Regions from separate parts of the Sanguibacter sp. Z41_6 genome, predicted to be linked through region 2. Evidence: predicted binding sites of a transcription regulator. Region 2 holds the regulator's gene; the other holds the start of a gene.

Evidence for each region. Region 2 encodes LexA, which represses DNA repair genes until DNA is damaged. Its sites were predicted from a motif close to TCGAACANNTGTTCGA; they were not measured.
Region 1: a site for LexA is predicted at 3,450-3,465, ahead of imuA' (DnaE2-dependent mutagenesis accessory factor ImuA'). Genes of this name have one in related genera too.

What each region holds. Positions count from the first base shown of each region.
Region 1 covers NZ_JCAQIF010000006.1:107,257-114,902, reverse strand. The annotation lists gene AC54T1_RS13160 (MFS transporter) at 1-5, opposite strand, end outside; gene AC54T1_RS13155 (immunity protein CdiI family protein) at 166-426, shown strand; gene AC54T1_RS13150 (Type 1 glutamine amidotransferase-like domain-containing protein) at 407-1,114, opposite strand; gene AC54T1_RS13145 (hypothetical protein) at 1,224-1,487, shown strand; gene AC54T1_RS13140 (hypothetical protein) at 1,606-2,157, opposite strand; gene AC54T1_RS13135 (YbaK/EbsC family protein) at 2,225-2,818, opposite strand; gene AC54T1_RS13130 (YbhB/YbcL family Raf kinase inhibitor-like protein) at 2,825-3,355, opposite strand; gene imuA' (DnaE2-dependent mutagenesis accessory factor ImuA') at 3,496-4,326, shown strand; gene AC54T1_RS13120 (DNA polymerase Y family protein) at 4,323-5,960, shown strand; gene AC54T1_RS13115 (error-prone DNA polymerase) at 5,953-7,646, shown strand, end outside.
Region 2 covers NZ_JCAQIF010000003.1:69,935-77,580, reverse strand. The annotation lists gene AC54T1_RS07955 (ATP-dependent DNA helicase) at 1-1,166, shown strand, start outside; gene AC54T1_RS07950 (L-lactate dehydrogenase) at 1,219-2,226, shown strand; gene lexA (transcriptional repressor LexA) at 2,330-3,055, opposite strand; gene AC54T1_RS07940 (LysM peptidoglycan-binding domain-containing protein) at 3,329-3,688, shown strand; gene nrdR (transcriptional regulator NrdR) at 3,782-4,297, shown strand; gene AC54T1_RS07930 (DUF5302 domain-containing protein) at 4,294-4,485, shown strand; gene serA (phosphoglycerate dehydrogenase) at 4,599-5,810, opposite strand; gene AC54T1_RS07920 (HelD family protein) at 5,856-7,646, opposite strand, start outside.

The DNA of each region.
Region 1 (7,646 bases), on a different contig from region 2:
GCCATGTCTTTCCCCTTTGTCCCTGCGTCCACTCCTCGGCTGCCAGAGCCGTTCAGTGGTCCTTTTCAGAGGGTATGTCCGGATCCACCGGTACGCGCGCGCGCCGGTGCCCGACGGGCGGGGCGACGGCCGACAGCGCACCGCATACGAGGGAGGAGCACGCGCATGGTGATCTATGTGAAGCTCGCGAACGAGTACTCGGTGACGTGGCCGGTGTGGAATACGTCAGGGCTGGCCGAGCGTGAGGAGCTCCCGCTGTCCGACGTGCTCACAGAGAGGTCGGAGCGGTGGGCTGAGAGGTTCAACAACCACGTCGACTGGGAAGCTGGTTGGGATGATCCCGGGCTGCGGGAAGCTCACCAGAGACGGCGTGCTCGATCATCCTGGTCAGCGCCGGTCGCGCCGGTCACCCGCCGAGCAGCCTGACCGGTAGCTCGTGCTCGGCCACGCCGTCGACTGTTCGCTCGACCCGGAACACCGACCGCCCCGGCCGCTCAGCGACTGCCTCGACGAGCTCGCCATCTCGCCAGATCACCGCAGCGTGGTCATCGACCCCGTACCCGTTGCCCAGCAATCCGGCCGAGACCCATCCCTGGTACGCCTCGCGACGGCCTGGCTCTCCGAGGTAGTGGGGGCAGGCGCTCCCTACGAGGAGACCGAGCCCGTCCGCCAACGGGGCGAGGGGTCCGTACGAGTCCGTCGACGACCCCTCGAACCAACAGTTCATCCCTGCACTGATTCCCGCGAGGATCGTGCCGTTGGCAGCGGCCTCTTCCAGCACGTCTGGCAGACCGTGCAACCGCCACAGCGCAAGCAGGTTGGCGGTCGAGCCCTCGCCCACGTACACGACGTCCTGGTCCAGCAGCATGCTCGGGTCGGAGTACCCCCACGGCTCGTGGCAGAAGAGGGACAAGACAGAGGTGTCGGCGCGGTCGGCGAAGGCGGCCTCGAACCGTTGGCTGTAGCCGTCGGCGTCACCGCTCGCCGTCGGGACGAAGCAGACTCGCGGACGAGCCGTGCCGGTCATGTCGAGGATGTGGTTGTCGATCGCGGACGAGCCGTCGTCGGACATCGAGAAGCCGCCCCCGCCGAGGGTGACGATGGTGCCCCTCATGCGGCCCGAGGAGTCACGCGTAGGTGCTGGCTGACGATCACTGCGCCAGCGTATGTCTGACGTGTCCCGTCGTCACGGTACCGGCCCTTCGGCGTGCAAGGATCTGGCCATGCGCATGCCCGCGTCACGTCCTGTCGTCATCCTCGTCCTGCCCGGTGTCGCCCTCGCCGGGACCGGCATGGTGTGGTTCGCCTCGATCGGTGCCTCGGATTCTGGATGGTTCGCCTACGCGCCGCTGACCGGGGAGACGTTCCCCGGGGACACCGTGGTCCTCAGCAGGCAGCACCGTCTGGCGCTCGGTGTCTGCGTGACCGGTGGGCTCCTGCTCAGCGCGGCCGCGGGCTACGCCGTCGGACGACGCCGCGCGTCGTGACCGACCAGGGGAATCAGGCGCGGGGCGTTCCAGTCAGCGGCTCTGGGCTGCTGGACGAACGCTGGCAGGAGCGTGGCCTTGACCAACGGATCGCCGACGACGACATGTGACGCGACCGTCAACGAACCTTGCCGTGTGCCGGTGCCCCCGACACTGGCACCGCCCGCACCTGCTGCTCCTCCGCCCGCGTCATGGTCCGCGGGGAGTCCGGGTTGCCGCCGTCGAGCGGATGGTCGTCCATGCCCCGGGCGGCTGCCCACCACGAGGCGTCGTCGGTGCACCGTGCGTGGTTGGTGTTGGGGATGACCTCGACGGTGCGCCACGCCTCGCCGGTGGATTCCCAGAGGCCCGGGTGCTGGAGCAGCTCGTGGGCCTCGACGTACGGCAGGAGCCGCGACTCGCTCACCGGCTTGAGCTTGTGGCCGCACTCGGTCCACGTGATCGTGCTCTCGAGCAGGAGCACGAGGTTCGCGTCGAGCCACCGGGTGAGGAGGATGGAGCACTGCTCGACGTCCCACGGCCCGTGCACCCGGACATGATCGCCCGGGCCGTGGTCGGTGACGACACCGGGGACGCAGTGCAACCAGCTCTCCTCAAGAACCAAGAGGTGGAGCTGTGACTCGAAGTCCGAGGGCACACGGCCCCCCGTGCGCGGCAACGGTGACGGCATACCTCGATTCTGCGGCGGTCGACACGGGGCGGCAAGCGTGACGACGAGATCGTGATGGAGCCGAGACTCAAGGCTTGACAGGCACCGCCAGGTCGTCGATGACCCGCACTCCCGGGAGGGTTGCGAGCAGGTCCCCGGGCAGCGCGATCTTCGATCGTCGCACCCCGGACCCGATGACGATCCACCCGGCGCACGCGCCGGCGTCCAGCAGCACGGGCCACGCGGAGGGGAGGCCGATGGGGGTGATCCCGCCGTACTCCATGCCCGACTCCGCCACGGCACGATCCACCGGCAGGAACGAGGCCTTGCGCACGTCGAGCAGCCGCTTGACCGCGCCGTTGATGTCCGCGCGCGTCGAGGCGCGGACCGCCACAGCGGCGGTGCGCTCGACGCCGTCGCGCTTGCCTGCCACGAGGACGCAGTTGACGGACATCTCCATGCTGATGTCGTAGGCCGCGGACATCGCCGCCGTGTCGGACACCTCGGGGTCGATGGGTGCGACGACGACCTGCTCGGCCACGCCCGTGTGCTCTGCGGCCCACGCCAGGAGCGCGGCGTGGACCGCGGGCCCGAGCAGCTCGGGGTGCTCGACGGCGCGGACCCAGTGCGGGGTGCCGATCCGCGGCACCCCGCCGTCGTGCAGCGTGGAGGCGTCGGTCACGCGACCTCAGCCCTGCTGGTACGTCGCGGTGAGCGTGGCTCGCGCGATCGTGTGGAAGACCGCCTTGAAGGCGACCATCGTCGGTGTGTCCTCCGGGTCCGCGTCGAGGGTGTCGACGTCGAGGGCGTGGACCGCGAACACGTACCGGTGCGGTCGGTCGCCGCTCGGCGGCGCGGAACCGAGGTAGGAGAACTCTCCGGCGTCGTGCCGGACGTGGAACGCGGCGCCCGGGAGCATGAGGTCGCTAGCGCCTTCCCCCTGCTGGAGCTCGGTGACGTCGACCGGGACGTCGACGACCGTCCAGTGCCACCACCCGGCGGGCGTCGGGGCGTCGGGGTCGAACATGTTGACGAGGAACGACTGGGTGGAGTCCGGGAAACCGGACCACGCGAGGTGCGGGGACGTGTTGCCGCCCGCGGCGACGAACTGCTCGGCGAGGGGCTCGCCGTCGACGATGTCGTCGCTCGTGAGGTCGAAGGTCGGGACCTTCGGCAGGAGGGAGTACGGGTCCGGGGGCACTGGCCTGGTGAGATCCATGCCCCCATCATGCGGTGCCATGCCCCATGCGTGCACGCATGGGGTGATGTCCGTCGGGCGGACGTTCCCTGTCAGCAGGGTGTCGTACGCTTGTTCGAACAGGTGTTCGAACGTCCGAGCCGACCGTGAGGAGAGGGATGATGTCCGCCCAGACCGTCTCCGTCGACCGTGCAGACCGTGCCGCCCGGGCGCGGGAGGCCCTGCGTCGCGCGGAGGAGCACACCGGTGCGCGGACGCTGAGCATCGTGACGACGGTACCGGCGGTGGGTGGGCAGCCCATCTCCACCCCGGTGACTGCCCCGGCATCCCCGTCCACCGGGGCAGCGGCAGGGCCGGAGGTCGGGCTGACCAGCACGGAACGTCCGGCGCTGCCCGTCCCCGCCCAGCTCCGTCCGCTCGTTCCCGAAGGACTGCGGCGGGGGAGCGCCGCCGTGGTCACCGGGTCCACCTCCTTGCTGCTCGCGATGCTCGCCGAGGTCACCCATGACGGCGGGTGGGCCGCCGTCGTGGGCGCACCCGCCGTCGGGCTCGTGGCCGCGGCTCAGATGGGCGTGGTCCTCGAGCGCCTCGTCCTCGTGCCTCGGCCCGGGGTGGAGTCGGCCGTCGTCGTCGCCGCGCTCCTCGACGGTATGGACGTCGTGGTCGTGGGACCAGACGCCGTCCTGCTCGACACCGACCGACGTCGGCTGACGTCCCGTGCCCGGGAGCGTGCGGGTGTCATCCTCGCGACGACACCCTGGCAGGGCGCGCACATGGTGCTGACCACAGAGCACAGCCAGTGGTCCGGCCTCGGCCTGGGATCAGGCCGGCTCCGCAGCCGACAGCTGACCGTCAGCCGGTCGGGGCGGGGCACGGGCGCCGCACGACGGCTCGACGTCTGCTTCCCGGTCGGCGACGCGGTCGTCGTACCACCCCAGCACGCTCCCGCTCCTGCGGTGGGTCGCGCGCCCGGCCTGGCGAGGGTCGGATGAGCACGCAGGAGGTGACGACCACCCCGGGCGCGCCGCACACCCCGGACACCGCGTATCGCACAGCGGTCGTGTGGGTCCCCGACTGGCCCGTGCTGGCCGCGATGCGGACCGGTGGGGTCCCCGCCGACCGCCCCACCGCGGTGCACGACGGGCGTCGGACCACCGCCGTCTCCGCCACCGCCCGAGCCCAGGGGGTGCGCCGCGGGATGCGGCTGCGCACCGCCCAGGAGTGCTGCCCCGCCCTGGAGCTGCTCCCGGCCGACGACGGACGCGACGCCCGCGAGTTCGAGCCCGTCGCCCTCGCTGTCGAGACCCTCGTCGCCGGGCTCGAGATCGCCCGGCCGGGACTCGTGCTGCTCCCTGCGACCGGGGCCAGCCGGTACCACGGCTCCGAGGAGGCGCTCGCCGGACGCCTCGTCGAGACCGTCGGGCGGGCCGCCGGCTACGAGAGCCAGGTCGGTGTGGCCGACGGCATCCTCGCGGCGGTCCTCGCCGCGCGCACATCCCGGATCCTGCCCCCGGGTGCGTCCGTCGACTACCTGGCCGACCACCCGCTCGGGTCGCTCCTGCACGCCGCGACCACCCCCGCCGCCGTCCGGGAGGTCCACGACCTCGTGGACCTCTGGACCCGGCTGGGGCTACGGACCCTCGGTGACCTCGCTGCGCTCGCCGAGGCAGACGTCCACACCCGGTTCGGTCACGTCGGACGCTGGGCGCACCGCCTCGCCCGGGGAGCGGACCTGCGTCCACCTGCCAGGCGCCGGACCGAACCCGACATCGAGGTCGTCAGCGTGCTCGACCCGCCGGCCGAGCGCGTCGACATCGCTGCGTTCGCCGCACGCTCGCTCGCGGAAGAGATCTACGCACTCATCCTCGAGCGCTCCGTCACCTGCGGGCGCATCCGCATCACGGCACGCACCGAGTCCGGGGTGGACCTCGTCCGCACCTGGCGCACCGACGACGGCGCGCTCGGTGGGCTCTCCGCAGGGCGCATCACCGACCGCGTCCGTTGGCAGCTCGAGGGCTGGCTCAACGGAGCCGGAAGCCGCGCCGGGGACGACCCCGAGCCCTCACCCCTCGTGCGGCTGGGCATCGTCGCCGAGGAGGTGGCACCGGCCGGGTCCCAGCAGGGCCGGCTGTGGGGCGCCGCCAGCGGGCACGACCTGCGGGCCCGCCGCGTCACCGAACGCGTCCAGGGGATCCTCGGCGGCGACCGCGTCCTCTCCGCGACCCTCCAGGGCGGACGAGGTCTCACCGACCGTGTCCACCTCGTGCCCTGGGGGGACGCCGACCCCGCCGTGCGTCCGGCCGAACCGCCGTGGCCGGGTCGGCTCCCCGAGCCCGCACCCGCGACCGTCCTCCCCGAGCCCACCCCTGTGCACGTCGTCGACGCCGCCGGGCACCTCGTCGGCGTCAACGTCCGGCTCTCCATGAGCGCAGACCCCGTCGCCGTCGTCACCGCCGACGGTCCCCGCCGGATCGACGCGTGGGCCGGCCCCTGGCCCCTCGCCGAACGATGGTGGACCGGCGACCCCCGACGCCGCGTCTACCTCCAGGCCGTGCTCGACGACGGCACCGCCCTCCTGCTTGCCTGCACCGGTGGGCGCTGGACCTGCGAGGCGCTCTATGACTGAGCGCACCTCGGGCCCCCACCCCGCGTATGCCGAGCTGCACGCGCACTCCGCATTCAGCTTCCTCGACGGCGCGAGCCACCCCGAGGAGATGGCTGCCGAGGCCGTCCGGCTCGGCCTGTCCGCCCTGGCCATCACCGACCACGACGGCCTCTACGGCGTCGTGCGGTTCGCCGAGGTCGCCCGGGAGCTGGGACTGCCGACCATCTTCGGGGCGGAGCTCCACCTGCCCCGGACCGACGGCGCGCTCGACGCGCCCACCGGTGTGCCCGACCCCCGTGCCCACCACCTCCTCGTGCTCGCCCGAGGACCCCAGGGGTACCGCAACCTCTCGAGCGCGATCGCCACCGCCCACCTCGCGACCGGCCGCAAGGGAGCCGCGCAGTACTCCCTCGAGCAGCTCGGCGAGCAGGCAGCGGGGGAGTGGCTCGTCCTCACCGGCTGCCGCAAGGGAGCCGTCCGGCACGCGCTGGGGCCCGGTCCTCGGTGGGACCCCGCAGCCGCACGCAGAGAGCTCGACCAGCTCGTCGCGCTCTTCGGTCGCGACAACGTCGCCGTCGAGATCACCGACACCGGCGACCCTTACGACGGCGAGCGCAACACCCATCTCGTCGAGCTCGCCCACACCGCCGGCGACCTGCACGTCGTCGCCACGACGGCAGCCCACTACGCCCACCCGCGCAGCGCCGAGCTCGCCGCGACGCTCGCGGCGGTCCGCGCCCGGTCGTCCCTCGCCGACATGGACGGATGGTTGCCCGGTGCCCCGACCGCCCACCTGCGCTCACCGCAGGAGATGCTCGTGCGGCACCGCCAGCACCCGCAGGCCGTCGCCACCGCGGCCGCCCTCGGTGCGGAGTGCGCGTTCGACCTCAAGCTCGTCGCGCCGAACCTCCCGCCCTACCCCGTCCCGGAGGGACACACGGAGGCAACCTGGTTGCGGGAGCTCGTCCGTCGTGGAGCTGCGGATCGTTACGGCACCCGGGACGCGGAACGGGTCCCGGGCGCGTACGCACAGATCGACCACGAGCTGCGGGTCATCGAGGAGCTGAACTTCCCCGGCTACTTCCTCATCGTCTACGACCTCGTCGAGTTCTGCCGCGTCAACAAGATCCTCGCCCAGGGCCGTGGCTCGGCCGCCAACTCCGCCGTCTGCTACGCCCTGGGCATCACCGCCGTCGACGCCGTGCACCACGGGCTGCTCTTCGAACGGTTCCTCGCCCCCGAGCGCGACGGCCCCCCCGACATCGACGTCGACATCGAGTCCCGACGTCGGGAAGAAGTCATCCAGTACGTCTTCGAGCGCTTCGGGCGCACCCACGCCGCGCAGGTCGCCAACGTCATCTCCTACCGGCCACGCTCCGCGGTCCGCGACGCCGCCCGTGCCCTCGGGTACGACGTCGGGCAGCAGGACGCCTGGAGCAAGCGCATCGAACGGTGGGGATCCTTGCGTGCACCCCAACCGACGCCGCCCGCAGACGCACCTGCCGCAGGGTCGGCCGTCGCGTCGACCCCACCGGTCCCGCAGACCGCGAGGGAGGACCGCAGCCTCGCCCGCGAGGGGATGTGGCGGCAGCCCTCTGCGGAGAGCTCCGGTGATCTCGACGACATCCCCGACCAGGTCGTCGACCTTGCCGAGCAGATGCTGCGCCTCCCACGCCACCTGGGTATCCACTCCGGCGGGATGGTCAT
Region 2 (7,646 bases):
TGGACGCCGCGTCCGCCCAGCTCGGCGCGGTCCTCGCCTCCCTCCCGGCAGAGCGCTTCCCTGACGGCCTCCCGGAAGCGGCGCACGCCGCGGTCGCGGCGGTGCGCGACGCGGCGCGCGCGGTCATGAGCGAGCTCAAGCCCGACACGCCCACGAGCGGGGACGGCGGAGCTGCGAGCAGCGGTCTGAAGATGGCGTCCTCGAGCATGCTCGTCGTCTTCGAGATCGCGGAGCGGATGACGGGCGAGTCCTCGGAGTTCGACGTGCTGTGGTGCTCGCGCGCGGGCGAAGGCGGGTTCGGCGCGGGCATGTCCAAGCTCCATGCGGCACCGCTGGGCGTGTCCGGCCTCATGCGCACCGGCCTGTGGGACGAGAAGGTCGGGGTGCTCACGTCCGCGACGCTCGCGCTGGGGGACTCCTTCGACCCCATCGCCCGTTCGGTGGGCCTCGAGCCGTCGTCCGCCGTGCCGGGTGAGGCCAGCGCTGCGCCCGCGCCACGCTGGCGGGGAACGGACGTCGGGAGCCCGTTCGACTACCCGCGGCAGGGCATCCTCTACATCGCGAGCAAGCTCCCGGTGCCGGGCCAGCAGGCCACGACCGATGCTCAGATCGACGAGATGGCTGCCCTCATCACCGCGGCAGGGGGGCGCACGCTCGGTCTCTTCTCGTCGCGGCGTGCCGCGGAGCGCGCTGCCGAGCTGCTCCGCGAGCGTCTCGACGTGCCGATCCTGTGCCAGGGGGACGACCAGCTCCCGACGCTCGTCCGGCAGTTCGCCGAGGACGACGCCACCTGCTTGTTCGGCACGCTCTCCTTGTGGCAGGGCGTCGACGTGCCCGGTTCCGCCTGCCAGCTCGTCCTCATCGACAGGATCCCGTTCCCCCGTCCGGACGACCCCGTCAAGGCCGCCCGTGCACGCTACGTCGAGTCGCACGGCGGCAACGGCTTCATGCAGGTCTCGGCCTCCCATGCGGCGTTGCTGCTCGCACAAGGGGCTGGCCGGCTCGTGCGGACGACGTCGGACCGGGGGGTCGTCGCGGTCCTCGACCCGCGCCTCGCGACCGCCCGGTACGGGCCGTTCCTCGTCCGGACCCTTCCTGACTTCTGGCGGACCACCGACCGGGCGGTCGCCGAAGCGGCGCTGAGCCGACTCGCTGGCCTACCCTGACGTGAAGGGTCTCTCCGGCCCGCCCCAGTGACCAGGATCGCGTGGAGGAAGAATGACCGACGAAGAATCGCCCGAGATCGGCGAGACCGGCCCGATACCCGCCTCGGCCCGTCGCAAGACGACGAAGGTGGCGGTCGTGGGGGCTGGCGCGGTCGGTTCGACGATGGCCTACGCCGCTCTCATGCGGGGCTCCGCGCGAACCGTCGCGCTCTATGACATCAACAAGGCGAAGGTCGAGGCCGAAGCGCTCGACCTCGCGCACGGCATCCAGTTCATGCCGATGGCCGAGGTGCTCGGCTCTGACGACATCTCGGTCTGCGAGGGCGCGGACGTCATCATGGTGACGGCCGGCGCCAAGCAGAAGCCGGGCCAGACCCGGATCGACCTCGCCGAGGCCACGATCGGCCTCGTGTCGAAGATCCTCCCGCAGCTGCAGGCGGTCGCTCCGGACGCCATCTACGTCATGGTCACCAACCCGGTGGACATCGTCACGTACGCGGCCCTGAAGATCTCCGGGCTCCCCCCGACCCAGCTCTTCGGCTCGGGCACGGTGCTCGACTCCTCCCGGTTGCGCTACCTCGTGGCCGCGCACTGCGGGGTGGCCGTGCAGAACGTCCACGCGTACATGGCCGGGGAGCACGGCGACAGCGAGATCCCGCTGTGGAGCTCTGCATCCATCGGCGGGGTTCCGCTCCTCGACTGGAACGGTGTCGGCGGGGGCGGGCCGCTCACCCAGGAGGTGCGCGAGTCCATCGCCCACGAGGTGGTGCACTCGGCCTACCGGATCATCGAGGGCAAGGGCGCGACGAACTATGCGGTGGCCCTCGCGGGCTCGCGGATCATCGAGGCGATCCTCCAGGACGAGCATCGGATCCTGCCCGTCTCGACCCTGCTGGACGACTACTACGGCATCAGCGACATCTGCCTGTCCGTGCCGTCCGTCGTGGGACGCGCAGGCTGCACGGAACGACTCGCCGTGCCGCTGTCCCCGACCGAGATCCGGGGCCTGCAGCGCTCGGCCGCCGCGCTCACGCAGGTCGCTCGACGGTTCGGGTTCTGACCCACCACGCGCGCGCGTACGCACACCGCCCCGCGGCCCCGGAAGGGGTCGCGGGGCGGTGTGCGTACTGGCTGCGCGCGATGCGCGCCGGGGGCTTCGGCGGTCAGAGGCTGCGAAGGACCGACACGACGCGGCCGAGGATCGTCGACTCGTCTCCGGGGATCGGACTGAACGCCGGGTTGTGCGGCATGAGCCACACATGGCCGTCGCTGCGCTTGAACGTCTTGACCGTCGCCTCGCCGTCGATCATCGCAGCGACGATCTGTCCGTTCTCCGCGACCGGCTGACGTCGCACGACCACCCAGTCCCCGTCACAGATGGCCGCGTCGATCATCGACTCCCCGCTGACCCGCAGGAGGAAGAGGTCACCGTCGCCGACGAGCTGTCGGGGGAGTGCGAACACGTCCTCGACGACCTGCTCGGCGAGCACCGGGCCACCGGCGGCGATCCGGCCGACGAGGGGGACGTACGTGGCAGCGGGACGGGCATCGAGCTCGCCCTCGCTCCCGCCCTCCTCCCAGCTCTCCTGCTGCCGGGCGGCCGGGTCGTCGCCTGCGGGAAGGACGAGCTCCATCGCCCGTGGGCGGTTGGGGTCGCGTCGCAGGTATCCCTTGCGTTCAAGTGCCGTGAGCTGGTGCTTGACGCTCGAGGGACTGTTGAGGCCGACGGCGTCACCGATCTCCCGCATGCTCGGGGCATAGCCGCGGGCGTCGAGCGACGACCGGATCGTCTCGAGCACCCGCCGCTGGCGCGCACTGAGCCCGTCGGCCGGCTCGCTCGACGCAGCTCCCTGGCCGGGAGCGACGCTCTGCGCCGCGGCCTTGCTGATGTTCGTCACCACGAGGGTCCTCCGGTCGTCGTCCGCGCCCGTCGCGCGCCTGGTGGCCACCTGTCCGCGCCCGGTGTCAGTGGGTCGTGGTCGAGTGCGTCTCGACGGTTCTGCCTCAGCCTAGGGCTGTGCCGCCCACGTTTCAAACACATGTTCGAGCGTGTTGGGCCCGACCCCTTGCCATCTGGGGCGTCGTTCGTACACTTGTTCTACGAACATGTGTTCGATCGCGGGGTCCGGCTGACGCCGACCCGCGAACTGGAAGGAGCGATCATGGCGCACAGCACGAGCGCAACCGGGGCCCTGGCGGCCCGTCCGACGAGCGCCCGCACGATCCGGGAACCCGACCTCGTCCTCACGCGCCGCGGACGTGTCGTCCTGTGGATGCTCGCGGTGATGCTCGTGCTCGGGGGCGTGCTCCTCGGCGGGCGCGCGCTCGCAGGCGGACCGGGGGATCCCGTCGAGGTGGTGCCGTACACGATCGCCCAGGGCGAGACGGTGTGGGCACTCGCCTCCTCGGTCGCGCTGCCGGGGGAGGACGTGCGTGATGTCGTCGCCGACATCATCACCCTCAACGGGCGCAGCAGCGCTGCCTTGCAGGTGGGCGAGCAGATCCTCCTGCCCGTGCGCTGAGGGTAAGCACGTGCGCGGGCGGCCGGGTCCCGCGTAGGGTGGCACCGGACAGCGGGTCGATCGACGCTCGCAGTCGATGCTCAGGAGGCGCCCGTGCACTGCCCGTTCTGCCGTCACCCGGACTCTCGTGTGGTCGACTCCCGCACCTCCGACGACGGCGCCTCGATCCGGCGACGTCGCCAGTGCCCTGAGTGCAGCCGACGTTTCACCACCCTGGAGACCGCGAGCCTCTCCGTCGTCAAGCGATCCGGAGTCACCGAGCCGTTCAGCCGCGAGAAGGTTGTCAACGGTGTACGGAAGGCGTGCCAGGGGAGGCCGGTGAGCGAGGATGACCTCGCGCTGCTCGCACAACGCGTCGAGGAGTCGGTCCGCGCGACGGGAAGCGCCGAGCTCGACGCCTACGAGATCGGCCTGACGATCCTCGGCCCGCTGCGCGAGCTCGACGAGGTCGCGTATCTGCGCTTCGCGAGCGTGTACCAGGGGTTTGATTCCCTCGAGGACTTCGAGGCAGCGATCAACCTGCTCCGTGCTGAGCACGAGCAGGCCGCAGCGGCGGACAACGACGGCCCAGGCAGCGACCGGCACGACGACGAAGAGGAGGCCTCATGACGCACGACAGCGAGGACAAGGACACCGCGGCGGTCAGCGCGGACACGAAGGCGAAGTTCAAGGAGGCGCTGGAGCGCAAGAACGCAGCGCGCCACAGAACGAGCGAGGGCTCGTCGAACACCGGGTCGGTGCACTCCTCTGAGACCACCGGACCCGTGCAGCGCACGTTCCGACGCAAGTCGGGCTGAGTCCCGCTCACCGTCACAGGCCGTGGCGGTGCCTCCTGTTACTGCGCGCCCGCGACGACGAAGGGCCCGTACCGTGGTCAACGGTTCGGGCCCTTCGTCGTGTCCGGGGCCGTTCAGGCGCGCGCCTCGGTGAGGACGCGGAGCTTGATCGTCTGGTCCATGCCCCGCAGCGCCTCGATCACCGCTGCCTCGAGCGTCGACCCGACGTCCGTGACGACGTAGCCGATCTCCCCGCGGGTAGCCAGCAGCTGGCCTTCGATGTTCGTGCCGTGCTCGGCCAACGTCTTGTTCACCGCGGCCAGCACGCCAGGGGTGTTGCGGTGCAGGTGGGCAACGCGGGCGACCCCCGTGGAGTTCTCCAGCGCGAGGTTGGGCATGTTCACGCTGAGCGTCGTCGTGCCGGTGCGGACGTAGTCACGGATCTTGTTCGCGACGAACACCCCGATGGCTTCCTGCGCCTCAAGGGTCGAACCGCCGATGTGCGGCGTGAGGATGACGTTCGGCAGCCCGCGGAGCTCGGACTCGAATGCGTCACCCCGCTTCTTCGGCTCGTGCGGGAACACGTCGATCGCGGCACCCGCGAGGTGCCCCGAGACGATGGCCTCGCGGAGCGCGGCGGTGTCGACGACGAAGCCGCGGGAGAGGTTGAGGAAGACCGCCCCTCGCTTCATCTGCTGGAGCTGCGCGGCACCGAAGAGGCCGGCGTTGCCGCTGCGGCCGTCGACGTGGAGCGTGACGATGTCCGCGACGGCGAGGAGCTCCTCGAGGGTGTCCAGCCGGCGCGCGTTGCCGAGCGCGAGCTTCTCAGAGGTGTCGAAGAACACCACGGACATGCCGAGGTTCTCAGCGAGCACGGAGAGCTGGGTGCCGATGTTCCCGTACCCGACGATGCCCAGCGTGCGACCTCGCACCTCGTGGGAGCCCTCGGCGGACTTGTCCCAGACGCCGTCGTGCAGGGCCTTGTCCCGCTCCGTGAGGCGACGCGTGAGGGAGATGATCTCGGCCAGTGCGATCTCGACGACGGACCGCGTGTTCGAGAAGGGTGCGTTGAACACGGCGACCCCGTGGCTCGCAGCGGCGCGCAGGTCGATCTGGTTGGTCCCGATGCAGAATGCACCGATCGTCAACAGCTCGCTCGACGCGGCGATGACCCGCTCGGTCACCTGCGTCTTGGAGCGGATGCCGAGGATGTGGACGCCCGCGAGCGCTTCGATCAGCTCGTCCTCGTCAAGCGCCCCGGACCGGACCTCGACATCGATGCCGTGGTCCGCGAGGATCTTGACGGAGAGCGGGTGGACGTTTTCCAGGAGCAGGGCTTTGAGCACGTAGTCATGCTCCTCTCTCCTGCGCCGCCAGCCAAACGGGTCTTGTCACTCGGACATCGGCGTGCCCTGTTCGCGCATGCCCGGGGGGAGCTGCTCGGCGTGCACGATGCGCAGAGCCTGCGTCGGGCGGGTCATGGCGACGTAGAGGTCTGAGGCGCCGCCGGGGCCAGCGAGCACCTGCGCGGGTTCGACGAGGACGACCACGTCGAACTCCAGGCCCTTTGCTTCTCTCGGGCTGAGGACGGAGACCATGGCTGCGGACGCCTCGTCCGACGCCAGGGCTGCGCCGACGGAGTCCCGCGTCGTCGCGACGAGCGGTGCGGGTGCGATGACGGCGACCGTCCCGCCCTGGCCCGCGCGGTGCAGACGCGCGACGGCGTCCTGGGCCTCGCGGGTTGCCACCGGTACGACCTCGGCGGCGGGGACGGTCCGCACGACGAGCGCGTCCGGCACCTCGCGGGCCGAGGTGAGGGGGGAGACAGGGAGCCCTGCCTCGAGCGCCATCGCACGAGCGGCGGACGCGATGGTCTGCGGTGTGCGGTAGTTGACGGTGAGCTCGGCCAGGCGCCAGGAGTCCCGCAGGAGCGGGGTGAGCATGGCTGACCACGACCGGGCACCGGCGGGCGACGACGTCTGGGCCACGTCTCCCACGATCGTCATGGACCGTGTGGGGCACCGGCGCAGCAGCATCCGCCACGCCATCGCGGAGAGCTCCTGCGCTTCGTCGACGACGAGGTGAGCGAAGGTCCACGCGCGGTCCTTCGCGGCGCGCTCCGCCGTCGTGAGGTATCCACCACCAGCGCTGAACCGCTGCGCGAGCACCTCGGCGTTGACCATGCCGCCGCCACCGGAGCTCTCCAGCACCTGACGCGCGTAGTCCAGGTCGCGGGCACGTTCCTCCGAGTCGCGGCGTGCCTGCGCCCGGGCTGCCTGGTCGTCCTCGCCGAGCAGCTCTGCGGCCTCGTCGAGCAGCGGGACGTCGGCCTCCGTCCAGGGCGAGCCGGCGGGACGCGCGAGCAGAGCGCGCTCCGCGGCCGAGAGCCCCGGGGCCGCCTCCGCGAGCCGGTGAGGCTTGATGTAGAGGTCCTCGACGAGCCGTTGGGGGGTGAGGGGCATCCAGGCGAGGTTGAGCGCGATCCTGATCTCCCGGGTGGTCCGCAGCTCCTCGATGATCTCGCCGCGCTCGTCGTCCGCGAGGGGGTAGCGCATCTGCTCGACGTACTGGTCGGCCAGCCGGGAGAGCATGTCCCGGACGAAGGAGACGCGTGCGAGGTTGTGCGGCTTGCGGTGCCGACGCGCGCGGGCGATGGCGTCGCGCACGTCGCGTCGACGGACGACGATGTCGTGCCCGTCGACGCGCACGTGCACGTCGGCCTCCGGCACGCGCTGACGGGCCGCCAGAGCGCGACGGATCACGCCGGCGAGCTCGGGGCGCCCCTTGATCTCGGCGACCCGGGGGTCCTCGTCCCCACGCGCGCTGATGCCGGGCAGGAGGTCGGCGATCGTCGTGCTGACGACGCCGGTCTCGCCGAGCGAGGGGAGGACCTGGTCGATGTACCGCAGGAACGACTGGCTGGGCCCGATGAGCAGGACGCCGGAGCGCTCGAGGAGCCGGCGGTGCGCATAGAGGAGATAGGCGGCGCGATGCAGCGCCACGGCGGTCTTGCCGGTCCCGGGGCCGCCCTGCACGACCAGCGCGCCCTGCAGCTCTCCGCGGATGATCGTGTCCTGCTCGGACTGGATGGTCGCGACGATGTCACCCATCCGTCCGGTGCGGCCGGCCGTGAGTGCCGCGAGCAGGGCGCCCTCGCCGGAGAGCGCGAGCCCGGCCTGATC